4 regions of the Hahella sp. NS-SX17 genome follow, and region 4 is predicted to be linked to each of the others. Evidence: riboswitches for the same ligand, from Rfam matches in the RefSeq annotation. Region 4 holds a riboswitch; each other region holds the start of a gene.
The links. Region 4 has a riboswitch for cobalamin ahead of AC2IBB_RS32225 (CbtB domain-containing protein). Riboswitches for the same ligand answer to the same signal wherever they lie in the genome.
Positions count from the first base shown of each region.

Region 1: it holds a riboswitch for cobalamin, as region 4 does, so the genes downstream of both, AC2IBB_RS00495 (ABC transporter substrate-binding protein) here and AC2IBB_RS32225 (CbtB domain-containing protein) in region 4, are expected to answer to the same signal.
Region 2: it holds a riboswitch for cobalamin, as region 4 does, so the genes downstream of both, AC2IBB_RS05785 (TonB-dependent receptor plug domain-containing protein) here and AC2IBB_RS32225 (CbtB domain-containing protein) in region 4, are expected to answer to the same signal.
Region 3: it holds a riboswitch for cobalamin, as region 4 does, so the genes downstream of both, AC2IBB_RS01295 (ribonucleoside-diphosphate reductase subunit alpha) here and AC2IBB_RS32225 (CbtB domain-containing protein) in region 4, are expected to answer to the same signal.

Region 1 covers NZ_CM170632.1:111,790-115,246, forward strand. Annotated here, with positions in the region: gene AC2IBB_RS00490 (FecCD family ABC transporter permease) at 1-599, opposite strand, end outside; gene AC2IBB_RS00495 (ABC transporter substrate-binding protein) at 589-1,470, opposite strand; cobalamin riboswitch at 1,549-1,824, opposite strand; gene AC2IBB_RS00500 (hypothetical protein) at 1,931-2,536, shown strand; gene AC2IBB_RS00505 (aminotransferase-like domain-containing protein) at 2,543-3,457, opposite strand, start outside.
Region 2 covers NZ_CM170632.1:1,268,858-1,272,314, forward strand. Annotated here, with positions in the region: gene AC2IBB_RS05775 (phospholipase D-like domain-containing protein) at 138-821, opposite strand; gene AC2IBB_RS05780 (DUF3012 domain-containing protein) at 1,098-1,286, shown strand; cobalamin riboswitch at 1,431-1,627, shown strand; gene AC2IBB_RS05785 (TonB-dependent receptor plug domain-containing protein) at 1,739-3,457, shown strand, end outside.
Region 3 covers NZ_CM170632.1:269,891-273,347, reverse strand. Annotated here, with positions in the region: gene AC2IBB_RS01305 (pilin) at 1-919, opposite strand, end outside; gene AC2IBB_RS01300 (hypothetical protein) at 1,166-1,465, shown strand; cobalamin riboswitch at 1,544-1,765, shown strand; gene AC2IBB_RS01295 (ribonucleoside-diphosphate reductase subunit alpha) at 1,891-3,457, shown strand, end outside.
Region 4 covers NZ_CM170632.1:7,152,241-7,155,697, forward strand. Annotated here, with positions in the region: gene cobD (threonine-phosphate decarboxylase CobD) at 1-19, opposite strand, end outside; gene cbiB (adenosylcobinamide-phosphate synthase CbiB) at 20-964, opposite strand; cobalamin riboswitch at 1,068-1,279, shown strand; gene AC2IBB_RS32225 (CbtB domain-containing protein) at 1,306-1,482, shown strand; gene AC2IBB_RS32230 (CbtA family protein) at 1,597-2,400, shown strand; gene AC2IBB_RS32235 (ATP-binding protein) at 2,405-3,457, shown strand, end outside.

The sequences.
Region 1 (3,457 bases), 290 kb from region 4:
GATACGCTGAACAGCAAGACCATGCCCAATAGCGCCGGGGGCGCCGCCAGATAGAAGTGCTGCAAAGTGCGATGTTCAAATGAGCCCATCAGCCAGAACAGAATGTCCTGCACCGCGAAAGGGTTTGGCGCCATATTCAACGCCAGCGCCGTCAGCGCTGAACTGAACGAGTTAATCGCGGCCCCGGCGAGAATGATCATCACGATGCCCGCTTCCGATCCCACAATCGCCACCAGCGCCAGCAGTCCCAACATGGCGCCGACAATGCCCGCCACCGGCGTAAACAGGCCGCTGGCGGAAAATCCAAAATAGATGGCGCACACCGAACTCAGCGCCGCCGTGGAGGACACTCCCAGTACGCCGGCGTCCGCCAGCGGATTGCGCAACAGGCCCTGCAACACAGCGCCGGATAGCGCCAATACGGTTCCGCATAACAGCGCCAAGAGTGTCCGCGGCAGACGCACTTCCCACAGAATCAGCTGAGTCTCCAGGTCCCATCCCGGCCAGCTTACCCCTGATACCCGACCGGTGCACAAAGATAGGACGAACAAAAAGGCCAAGGTCAGGCTCAATACCCACAGCAGGCGGTTATAAGTCATCCGCGGCCTCCCCGTCGGAGGCTTTGCGCTCTTGCGCCAGGATATGATCCGCCACCTTCTGCGCCGCCAACGTCATGGCGGGCGTTCCGCAGGACAGCCAATCAGCGGGAATATAGAGTGGCTTATAGCGGGAGGGTCGATGCTTCAGCAACGGATGCTCCACCCAATTAGTGGCCAGCGCCTCGCTATCATAGCTGTTGCTGACCAGCACCAATAAGTCCGGACGCCAGCGCACCAGCGTCTCCAGATCCACCTGTCCCCAGCCTTGCACGCCTTGCTCACTCGCTACGTTAATCACGCCGATGGCGTCCAGAAAAGCGTCCTGAAAATTCCCTTCGCCGGCGATCCAGCCATTGGCGTTAAGGACCAGCGCCTTTACCTGCTTATCCGCTATCTTTCCATGAACATCCGCGAAGTAATCGCGCAATCCTCTGACAATGTCCGCCGCCTGCTCAGGCTTATGCACGGCCTCCCCCACCATTCGCCAGCTCGCCTGCAGGTCGTCAAGGGATTGCGGCAGGGGAATCTCAACCCATCGCATATTGAACTTTCCCACCATCGGCTTCAGCGAGGACGCGCCATACTGGCCCGCCATCACGATATCCGGCCTGAGTTCCAGCACCTGCTCGATAAAACCAAAGTTGGCGGGAATGTCGCGCAAGGTCGGCGCGATTTCCAGCTCAGAGGGCTGATGACTGAGCCAGGTGACCGACACCAGATTTTCCGGGGCGAGATACCCCATCATCTGGTCAACGCACTGGTTGACCGACATGACTGTGGGCTCAGCCGCACGCGCGTCGACCGCGTTGACCGAAAGAGTGAAAGTAAGCGCTGATAGCAATCCCAGGGCCCGAAAAGCCTTAACCAACATGCAGATGCCGCCTTGAATCGATGCGAGGTGCGAATCCGGCGTAAATTCCCCGTTTACGGTCGGATAAAACAGGCTCCGAATGGGAGTCGAACAATGGCAGGTCTCCTGGCTTGCGTTTCGTAGTCCTGTCCCGCCTTCCCGAACATGGAGACGAGCTCCACGCAGTGGCCTTTGATAACGTCGCGATAAGGAGGGGCGGCGTTATCCGGGACAAACTCTTCGCTCACAGTTGCGGGGACAGCTCCGGCTGATCGGGCGCGCATAAAGTGGCGCCCACCGGATTCCCATTTAATCCTGCTCTCATCGAAAGTGATCGAACTTTGAGCAACTGGAACCATTGCGGCCCACATTATCGTGAATTGATCATTTTAAGTCCAGAAAGCCGCTGAGGGGCGCTGGACCTGTCTGCAAGATTGTGTCAGTTTTACGCTCCCGTAATCACCGAAAAGAATAAGACTGTATGACCGACGCGCCTTTGTCCCGCCATGGACTCATTCTGAAACGCCTGCTGTTCCTCGTGTTTATTTATGCAGGAATGGCCTATGGCTTGAGCCTGTTGGAATATACGGTTTTCAATCTGTCTGGCTGGTCGCCGGTGAGCACCGAACGCAGTGTCGAACTGCACAGCCGGGAAGAGGTGAAAAAGGAATTCGATCTTTGCGGCGGCCCGCTATTCGCCGCCAACGCCGTGGTCAGCGCCCAAGAAGGCGATCGCCTGCTCGCCCGCTGTGGACGCTTCTGGCCTTTCTATCATTACACCATTGAAGCCACCGCCCACCCCTTACTGCCGGGCTCCTTTATCCAGTATCCGGACGAGGCGCCGGAGGCCGCGACCGCACGGGAGAATTTCATCATTAATATGCAGGTCATCAACGGCGGTTTCGCCTTGGTGGCGTTATTTGTGATTGGCTTGAGCTGTTTCGCCGGCTATCGCTTTCTTATCAAGAAAGACGAAGAAGCCGGCTATAGGACCGCTTTTCACGGCTTTATCAGCAGCTTTCTGATGCTCGCCTGTTATAGCGGCGTCATGTTCTTCATTGATCCCACGTTCAGCTTCGGCTGGTAATCCCGCCTAGCCTGCGCGCAACCAGACGCCCAACTGGCGGATTGCGTCTTCCGCCTCCGCCGTCCAGGGCGCCGCGCAATTGAGCCGCAGGCAATGTCTGTACTTGTCGCCGTCGCCGCTGAACAGGGTTCCCGGCGCAATGCTCACGCCGGCTGCCAGCGCCTTGCGATACAACGCGACCGTATCGCACTCCTCCTCCAGCTCCACCCATAAAACAAACCCACCCGCTGGCTGCGATACTCGCACGCCTGCAGGAAAATGCCTCAGCACCGCCGTCGTCATGCGCTCCACATGCACCGCGAACTCATGGCGCATACGCCGCAGATGGCGGTCGAAATCCGCCTGCGCCAGATAATGCGCCACCGCCATCTGCGGCAAGCTTGGACAGGCCAGGGTGCTGGCGAATTTCAGGTAACCGACCCGCGTCCGCCAGCGCCCCGGCGCCATCCATCCCACCCGCAAACCGGGGGCGATTGATTTGGAAAACGACGAGCAATACAGCACGCCGCCGGCGCGGTCATAGCTTTTCGCCGCTCGCGGCCGCAGACCGGAAAAGCCCAACTCGCCGTATATGTCATTTTCGATCAAGGGCGCGCCCCGGATTTCCAGCAAGCGCACCAGTTGCTCCTTGCGCTCATCCGGCATCAGGCACCCCAGAGGGTTGCTAAAGTTGGGCATGGCCACGCAGGCTTTGACCGGCCATTGCTCCAACGCCAGTTGCAGCGCCTCCAGGCTGAGTCCGCTTTTCGGGTCGGCGGGAATTTCCAGCGCCTTTAACCCCAAGGCATCAATGACTTGCAGCAATCCAAAGTACGTTGGCGACTCCACCGCCACCACATCTCCCGGCTGCGTCACCGCCCTCAACGCCAGAGTCAGCGCTTCATGACAGCCATTGGTAATAAGAATGTCGTCCGGCTCCAG
Region 2 (3,457 bases), 1.5 Mb from region 4:
ACGGCGCGAGGTCGGAATATTTTCCGGCCGGGCCTTCCTCTGATTAAATGACAATCCGCAGAATTTGTCTATACATTGCTAATAACGGCTGGCGATTAGCGAGGGAGATTTAATGACAATTCTTTATCGTACAGGTCTTACTCCGCGAAGGTGCGCCATAGTTTGGCGAACTCTCCGGAGAACTCTCTGACGAGGCCGGGGTGGTCGGTTACTACGATGTTTTCCTGGTTATAAGTGCTGGCGCTGCGAGTCCAGTTAAAACTGCCGTGAATCAGGACGCTGTCGTCGACAAGAGCGAATTTATGATGCATGTGGTGGGGTTCATCGTCCATCTTCACCAAAATGCCGGCATCTTTGAAACGATTGATGTCGCTGCCCAGATCAAAGGTCTTGTCATTGTCCGTGATGATGCGAATTTTTAGCCCCCTTTCATGGGCGTTAATAATTTCGTCCGCGATTTTGTCATCGGAAATGGTGAATACGCAGATTTTCAAACTGCTTCGAGCATTGCGTATGCGTTCTATGATTGCGCGACGGCATTGCTCCCCTGGGCTGAAATAGGCCCGCGTTAAATTGCTCTCCTCCTCGCCAGAGTCCAAAGCCTTGATCACCCGCTCCAGCCATTTCAGCGCCCTGAGCGCACCATCGCCGCCATTGACGATCAACGGACGGGTCAACTCAAAGGCGCGATTACGCATAAAACGCACCTGATCCGGCTGTAAAGTCTCAAGCATCGCCAGCAACGCCTGTTTCTCAGCATTATCGAACTTTTCATCCGTGAGGGTTTGTTGGAGGAAAAAAGTCAGTTGATCCAGTTTCACTTGCTGATAACCTCATCAGGTTTGTAAATATGAGCTTGGCTCGTTCTAGCCGGCGCTTTTGGGCGTTAAAATCGCAAAGATTGCATAAATCTAACTAATATATCCAGCATGTTAAGGGCTGGCTCCATAGTAATGAGTATTCTTTATAGAACTTAAGAAAAAGGAGGATGAGTTAAATGCCCTCAAAGTCTCAGAGCTCGGATGACTAATTTCTATCTCTCTCCTGTATACTTGCTCGCTAAATATGAATTGATGACTTGTTATTCAGGATTTCCTATGGCGATTAAACGCGTATCTTCTTGGCTATTGGTGGTGGGGTTGAGCTTGGGCGCTTTGGCCGGTTGTTCTCCAGAGGTGGGGAGCAAGGATTGGTGTGAGGATATGGCGACCAAGCCGAAGGGCGACTGGACGGCCAATGAGGCGACGGATTACGCCAAACACTGTCTGTTCCGCTCAGACAGCTAAGCGAACAGCCCCACGCCTAAACTTTGGGATAAGTGGACCAGTTTTACATTTTGATAGTTATCAACAGGTTGTCGTCACCTTGGAGCCTGTTGTTTTCGTGAGGCGCTTTGTGCGCCTTGACTTTGCCGGGGCGGCCATTTAGCTTACGCCCCCATTGCATCAGGTGTCCTGAGAACATTCGTTCAAGGGATGAAACGGGAAGTCGGTTTAAGCCCGACGCTGCCCCCGCAACGGTAAATGAGTCAAACGACAACCCCCTGTCACTGCGGATTCGCGGGAAGACGTTGTCGCCGGTTACGCCACTCATGAGCCCGGAGACCGGCCTGACGCCTGCTTATCGCGTGGCATAGCGGAGGGCTTTGCCGGGACTCGTCTGACTCGACTCCTTTCCCTCTTTGCTTGTATCCGCTGCGCAACAATTGCATTCACTGGCGCTATTCTTTCGGAACATTATGAGGCTTGTAACCCTTTTGCTTTTAGTTGGCTCACAACTGACCGGCGTTCGCGCGGAAGAGTTGGAGCCTGTTGTCGTCGAAGCCAAGGCTCCATCTGCGGATGAGATTGACGCCGAGTATCAAACTGGCTTCGTGAAGGTGATCAAGCGCGAGCAATTTGACTCGAAAGTTGCGACCGTCGCAGACGTGCTGAAGAATGAAACCGGCGTTCAAGTGCGCCAGAGCGGCGGACTGGGGTCATACTCCGCCGTTTATCTGCGTGGCTCCACCAGTAAGCAGGTGAACGTTTATCTTGATGGCGTATTGTTAAACGACGCGACTGGCGGTTCGGTGGACTTGAGCCAGATATTGCTTAACGGCATTGAGCAGATTGAAATTTATAAGGGCGCGACGCCGATTCAGCTGGGCTACTCAGGCGTCGGCGGCGCCATTAATATCAAGTCCCTTCGCTTCAGCAAACCCCTCAGACAATTGAGCCTTGGGTATGGTTCATTCAACAGTCGCAAAGGGGCGCTCACATTCGCCGACGGCGTTGGCGAAACCAACTACCTCGCGTCCCTTGATTACCTCGGCAGTGATAACGACTTCGAGATGCTGAACAACAATCAGACCGAATTTAATCCCTACGATGACCGCGTAGAACGTCGTCGCAATGCGGAATTCAGTCATTTCAACGGCATGCTGACGGCGGAGCGCAGCCTGTCGGATCGCACGGATCTGCAACTGATGGCGCAACACTTCAATAAAGATCAGCATCTGCCTGACATCGCCAATCTGGAGAGCACGCGAACCAGCCTGGATACTGACTTCACACGTCTGCAGAGCAAACTCAGCTTCGCCAGGAATACGCAGGAGAATTATTCGGGACGCGTTTTCTGGTCCACCCAGGAAGAGCGTTATGATGACAGTCAAAGCCGGGTCGGCCTGGGCGTACAGAGAACAGAAGCTACCACAGAGGTTGTCGGCGCTGAGCTGTATGGCTCCTACTCAATAGGGTTGCATTTATTGTCCGCAATGGTGGAAGCGCGCCGGGAAACATACCAAGAAGAGGACCTGACCGGACGTAGCCAAAAGCAGGATTTTGAGCGCATGACCTACTTGTTAGGTATTCAGGACGAGTGGGCGGATGAAGATGATATCTGGCTGGTGCGTCTGAGCGCGCGCCAGTATTTCCTGGACGATGAAACCCCGGCCGCATCCATGAGCGGTCGCGCGGAGGTGGCCTCCGATACAGCTCAGTACCATTCTTTGCAGGCGGGCGTTCGTTATCGTCTGACAGATTGGCTGTCACTTAAGACTAATGCATCCCGAGACGTACGATTTCCCCAGTTAGCGGAAAAGTTCGGCGACAGAGGTTTCTTCATTGGCAATAGTGACTTAAAACCGGAAACCGCGTTGAACGGCGACGTTGGCTTCGAAGTGGGTCTGGATAGCGTCACCGTCTCTGCCGCCTATTTCTATCGGGATTTAAAAGATGCTATCGTCCCCTCTTACGACTCAAGGGGAGTCGGCCGCTTTGAGAATGTTGGCAAAGCAAGGGTTAGCGGAGTGGAAGTGGACGCCATGTATCAACCTGTTCCCGCCTGGACGTTTATCGCCAGAAGCACCGCCCAGGATACGGAAAACCTGTCAAACGCACGTGACCTGCACGGCAAGCAACTGGCGGGCGCCTACACCTATTCCCATTTTTTATCCACTGCTTGGAGTATCGGCCGT
Region 3 (3,457 bases), 450 kb from region 4:
CGCCGTAGATTTTGCGTGGACCCGAGTGGGCTGACGCGCATGTCCATCCCAGAGTGCGTAATGCGCCATCGGGATTGCTGACAACCGGTCGAAAGCTGATGGTCCTTGGCGCTTCTCCTGCGCGAGGGGAAAGGGTGAAGTGCAAGGCGCCGTCTGTATCCAGTTCAATATGCTGGAAATAAGTCGGCTCGACATTACTCAAAGCGTGAAGCCCTTCTCTGTCCGGCCAGACGCCGGAGTAAGCGTACGTTTCCGCTATGTCCAATCTGGTCCCTTCCAGCAAGCCAAAGGCCTCGGTCAGGCGGGATTTGATGATCCCGTTACGTCCGGCGTCCAATGCAAACGTCAAAGCGCTGCAAACAACGGCGATGCAGGTGAGTATCTCCAGCCAACGAAAGCTTCCGGCAGTCTGAAAAGATGGTTTTAAAGCGAGGGGCGCGCCGCCAGGTCGCGGCGGCGGGCTGGTTTCGAGTACAGGAACGCCAGCGTTCGACTGGGTTGGAACAGCTATGAACTGCTGGTTGATCCAGCGCGCCCGCCAGTTCAAATAGGTCAGGAAGAAGAAGGAGGGCAGGATAAATAAAGGATTCAATACCTGTGCGAGCGTAGCGGCGGTTATCGCCACCGCAAGATAGAGCGCGCTGGTCCATGGGCCAAGCAAAGGGTCAGAGCGACCCGCCAAGGAGGAACTGCGTGCGAGATTGCCAACCAGCGACGGAATAAAAAAGTAAAAGAATAATCCTCGCAGCGGCGGCCAGATGGGGTCTCCTGATATGAGCCGATACTTGCGCCAGTTCATGTAATGCCAGAACAGCTCATACGCGCTCAGCGTTACCACATACAAAAGACAGTGCAGCCACATAGGCGGCGCAAAATAAGGCGTCAGTGTTTCTTTGAAAAAGCGGCGGCGTTCAGGCAAAGCCAGTCCTTAATGCGAAGCAGAAAATTATTAGCAGTTTAGCTGATTTGCGTCCTGAACTACTTTTGATTCAGGTAATTACCCGTTTATTTTCTTGGGATGACAATGAGGTTGGGCAAACTTCGCCTGCAAGGCAACCTTGATAATCGTGGATATGTTAATGTGGCCGTTAGGAATATCAGTGCGGTTTAGCTGTATTGACTGCGTCGGTTTACTGTTTAGAATAGCCGCCTTTTGAGAATTTCCATGGATTTGAATCTAGTCATCGGCGTCTTGATTGAGAGCGCCTGCCTGTTCGTTGCGGCTAAGATACTAAAAGTCTCGCTGGCGTTTATTGAAGCGTTCTTGATCGTTCTTACGGCGGCATTGATTGTGTACTTTGTCTATGGTCTTCCTGGTTTTCTTCTCGCGATTGGGTTTTATTTGGTGGCGTTGAAGCTAATCACCAAAGCGGATGCTTATTCAGAGATTTTTATTCTCACGCTCATAGGATTAGGCGTCCAGGCGCTACTGAAAAAGTTTTTATTCGCCGTCGTTTTAGCCTGATTCTCTCCAATGCGGCGATGGCCGTGTAGCATCTCCTTTCCTCTATATCTAGTATTTACTTTTAATAGTTAAAACAATATATTGTGCCTCAGCTATGGTTCACGCCTGTTCACAGGTTGTGCTAAGAGGGAATCCGGTGAGAATCCGGTACTGACGCGCAGCGGTGTGGGGGAACGAAGGCGACGGGGGCGAAAACGCCCACGCACTGTCCGAAAAAGGATGGGAAGCGGTCGCCGTAGGTTCGCAAAAAACGTGTAAACGCCCCCGAGTCCGAAGACCTGCCATGCTGAAGTTATTCATGCCTTCGCGACTCAGGGTAATGATAAAGCGCCGCTTTGTGCGAGGCGATTTTCGTCCTGTCTGCGCGTCGCTTTATGTCCCGGTTCGTGGAGGTTTGGCCAGAACACGCGATAGAGGACAATTCCATGACCGGCAGTTTTTCGTCCCCCAGCGAGGCGCGCGCCTCCAGCTCCCCATCTGTTTCATCCGAGTCACACACTCATAACGCCCTGCTGCAGGTGATCAAACGCACCGGTCAGGCTGCGCCGTTTGACGACCGCAAAATCGCTATGGCGGTGACCAAGGCGTTTTTGGCGGTGGAAGGACAATCCGCGTCCGGCTCGCCCCGTGTGCGGGATTCCGTAGAAAAACTGGTTAAAGATATCGTCGCGCGTCTGCGTCGCCGCAGTCCTGAAGGCGGTTCGGTGCACATCGAGGAAATCCAGGACCTGGTGGAATTGGGCCTGATGCGCGGCGGTTTCCAGAAAGTGGCCCGCGCCTATGTGCTGTATCGTGAAGAACACGCCCGTCAGCGCGCGCCGGCGCCAAGCGAACAGGCGGGGGAGGCGCATCCCGATATTAATGTGAAGTTCGCCGACGGGACGGAAGCGCCGTTGAACATGGGGCGTCTGCGCACGGTGATTGGCGACGCCTGTGCGGATCTGGACGGCGTCAGCGAGGAAAAAGTCCTGCAGGGCGCATTGAAAAACCTGTACAACGGCGTCAAGCATAAAGACGTCAACGCTGCACTGGTCATGGCGGCGCGTCCTCTGATCGAAGAAGAACCCAACTATTCCTATGTTTGCGCCCGTTTGTTATTGGACGGTCTGCGCGAAGAGTCTCTGAGCTATCTGAATATTGCGGCGTCCGCGACCGAGGGCGAGATGGCGGAACTTTATCCGACTGCTTTCCGCGCTATCGTTGAACGCTGCATAGAGCATGAATTGTTGTCGCCAGAACTGCTGAAATTCGATCTGGAGCGCCTGGGCGCCGCGCTCAAGCCGGAACGGGATCGTCAATTTACTTACCTGGGGCTTCAGACCCTTTACGACCGCTACTTCATCCACTGGCGCGAGACCCGCCTGGAATTGCCGCAGGCGTTTTTCATGCGCGTTGCCATGGGATTGTCGGTGCAGGAAGATGATCCCAACGCCCGCGCGATTGAGTTCTACAACCTGTTGTCCTCTTTTGATTACATGTGCTCTACGCCGACGCTGTTCAACGCGGGGACCAATCGTCCGCAGTTGTCTTCCTGCTACCTGACGACGGTGCCGGATGACCTGGAGGGAATTTACGGCGCGATCAAGGACAATGCCCTGCTGTCCAAATGGGCGGGCGGTCTGGGTAATGACTGGACGCCGGTGCGTTCTCTGGGCTCCCACATTAAAGGCACCAATGGTAAGTCCCAGGGCGTGGTGCCGTTCCTGAAAGTCGTCAACGACACGGCGGTGGCGGTAAATCAGGGCGGCAAACGTAAAGGCGCGGTATGCGCTTATCTGGAGTCCTGGCACCTGGATATCGAAGAGTTCCTGGAACTGCGCAAAAACACCGGCGATGAACGCCGACGCACCCATGACATGAACTCCGCCAACTGGATTCCTGACCTGTTCATGAAGCGGGTGTTCGAGGACAAGGAGTGGACGCTGTTCTCGCCCAGCGATGCGCCGGACCTGCACGATGTATACGGCTCCGCTTTTGAATCGCGCTACACCC
Region 4 (3,457 bases):
CGAAATCGCTCCCGCTCATTCAAACCGCTCCCCACAACCACAGCCCGCACGCTCCTATCGCGACCGTCGCCGTCCACAAAACCAAAGCGCGGTTGATGAGCGCGCAGGCGCGTTCGATGGATTGCGCCGAGGCGGCGTCGCCGCAGCCCAGTGAAGGACGATACTGCAGACTGCCGTGATAGGTCGCCGCGCCGCCGAGTCGCACCCGCAGCGCGCCCGCGCCCGCCGCCATCACCGGTCCCGCATTAGGGCTTTTCCAGTGTCCGCCCTGGGCGCGCCAGCATCGCAGGGCGCTGTCCAGCGCGCCGCAACAGGCGTAACTGAACGCCGTCAGACGGGCGGGAACCCAATTGAGAACATCATCCAGCCGCGCCGCCGCCCAGCCGAAATAGACATAACGCGTGTTTTTATAACCCCACATCGCATCCAGGGTATTGCTGAGGCGATACATCACCACGCCAGGAACGCCTGCGAGCAGGAACCAGAAGATGGCGGCGAAAATAGCGTCGGAGCCATTCTCCAGAGCGGATTCCGTGGCGGCGGCGGCGATCTCCTCCTCCCCCAGCTCCGCCGTGTCGCGGCTGACGATCATCGACACACTGCGCCGCGCGGCCTCCAGGTCATGCCGGCGCAATGGCGCGGCGACCTGACGCACATGCTCCAGCAAACTGCGCCAGCCGATGGCGAGATAAAGCACGAAAGCGGAAAAGATAATCTGTCCCCAGGCGGAAGACTCGCTCCACTCGTTCGCCAGCCAGGCGAGCGCGACCCAGGGCAGTATCGACGCCGTCACCGCCGCCGCGCCCAGCGCGCGCAGCGTTGGCGGAGAGAAATCGGCGATGCGAATCGACCCTTCCACCCAACCAGCGTAACGCCCGAAACCCACCAAAGGATGCAGCCGGCGCGGTTCTCCCAACAGGGCGTCGAAAGTCAGGGCGAGGACAAGAATCAGCAATGTATCCATTGATCAGTATGCGCCAGGCTCATGATGAGGCGGCCTATTCTCACCATGGTCCACGCGCTTTGCAACCCGCTAACTTGTTGACTTGCCCCGCAAAGAGCCCATAGCATATCCCGCTGACCAAGGTGCTCGATCGCGAGATAATCGGGAAATCTGGTGCGCGTTACGCCAATCCAGTGCTGCCCCCGCAACGGTAATCGAAAGTAATTTGCCTACGCCACTATGTCATTTGTTGTGACATGGGAAGGCGCAAATGTTGTGTCGGACTCGTTCCGACCTTTCGTAAGCCCGGAGACCGGCCTTGTTTTTATTCACTGCTGTCCGTACGGGTAGGTGCGCAGATCATGCAAACTAAAAATCTCTCTCTTCCATTGCTGGCTTCCAACAATGCCGCGCTGCAACTTATCGGCGCTATGTGCTTCGGCGGACTGATTCTGTTCGCAGTGGGCTTTCTGTCCATGGATGCGGCTCACAACGCCGCTCACGACGCCCGGCACGCGTTCGCTTTCCCCTGTCACTGAAAATACTGATTTCACAGGCTCATTCAGGGCCAGAGGTCCGATCGTCCGCGTCAATGCCCCACAGGCTTTAGGGCGCGAACGGCGACGTTACACCGCATCGCATGAGGAAGAGACATGTTGTTTCAGCGTATTATTCTGGCGTCGCTGCTGGTTGGCCTGTTGGCCGGCGGGCTGCTGAGCGCCGTACAACACTCCCAGGTCACCAGCATCATTCTGGAGGCGGAAACCTACGAAGGCGGCGAGGAGCCTGAACCCATCGTAGAGGAAGATCTCCAGCATGCTGCGGCGGACGCCCATCACTCCCATGAACACGACCACGGCGGCGCTGAAGCCGGCGGCCATCACCATGACGAAGACGCCTGGGCCCCGGAAGACGGCGTGGAGCGCACGCTGTACACCCTGCTCTCCAATGTGCTCGCCGGGATTGGCTTCAGTGCGCTGATGCTGGCCTGTATGTACGCCGCCAGACTCTGTGGCAAAGGCGGCGCAGGCTGGGGCGCGGGATTAGTGTGGGGGCTGGCGGGCTATGGCGTATTTTTTGTCGCCCCCGCCTTGGGCCTGCCGCCGGAGATTCCCGGCATGCAGGCCGCCGCGCTGGAAAACCGCCAGCTGTGGTGGATCGCCACCGCCCTGGTCACCGCGATTGGTTTCGCCTTGCTGGCGTTCGCGCCGGGATGGAAAAAGCTGGGTGGACTGCCTTTGCTGATTATTCCCCATCTGGTCGGCGCCCCGCACACCAATGCGCCGGAATTCGCCGCCTCCAACCCACAGGCTCTGCAAGCGCTAGAGATGCTGCATCATCAATTCGTCACCGCCGCCACCCTGACCAACGCGCTGTTCTGGGTGATCGTCGGGCTGGCCTGCGCCTGGTTCCTGCGCCGTTGGAGCAGTCAGGACGCCGCCCTGCAGGCGCGCTGAGTCAATGGACGCCGCCGCCCAGCCTGCCCTCGCCGCCTATCCTTTCACCGCGGTTGTCGGCCAGCAACCGCTAAAAACCGCGTTGCTGCTCGCCGCCATCAATCCCCATCTGGGCGGCGTATTGATCAGCGGCCCCCGCGGCTCCGCCAAATCGACGCTGGCGCGGGGACTGGCGGATTTATTGCCCGAGGCGGCGGACAAGTTCGTCACCCTGCCTCTGGGCGCGTCTGAAGAACGTCTGATCGGCAGCATCGATCTGCAACAGGCCATGGGCGAACGACGCGTGCAGTTTAATCCCGGCCTGTTGGCCAAAGCTCACGGCGGCGTGCTTTATATTGATGAAGTCAATCTGCTGCCCGATCCCTTGGTGGACGCCCTGCTTGATACGGCGGCCTCAGGCGTGAACTTTGTCGAGCGGGACGGCCTCAGTCACAGCCATCCGGCGCAGTTTATCCTGATCGGCACCATGAACCCGGATGAAGGCGAGCTGCGCCCGCAGTTACAGGACCGTTTCGGTCTCGCCGTCACCCTGGATGAAACCTATGACGTTGAGCAGCGCACGGCTATCGTGGAGCGTCGTCTGGATTTCGAACAGGATCGCGGCGCGTTTCAGGCGCAATGGCGCGAAGCGCAGCAAGAGCTGCAAACCCGCATCACCGCCGCCCGCGAACAATTACCACAGGTTCTCTGCCCGACGGACATACAACGGGACATCGCCAGCCAATGCCTCGCTGCTGGCGTAGAAGGCGTGCGCGCGGACATTTGCTGGCGCCGCGCCGCCATCGCCCACGCCGCCTGGAGCGGCCGCGATGAGGTCAGCGCCGAAGACGTAGCGGCGACCCGCGCGTTCGCGCTTAGCCATCGCGCCAATCATCAAAATACGCCGCCGTCTTCGACCGGTTCGCCTCCCTCACAAGGAGGCGGCGGAGACGCCAGAGGCTCAGGGGGATCATCATCCTCGTCCTCTGGAACCTCCGGCGACTGGGGCGCCATGCCGCCGCAATGGATGGCGGCGGACAAGCCGGTGACGCCGCAACTGCCCGAGATCCCAACGCGA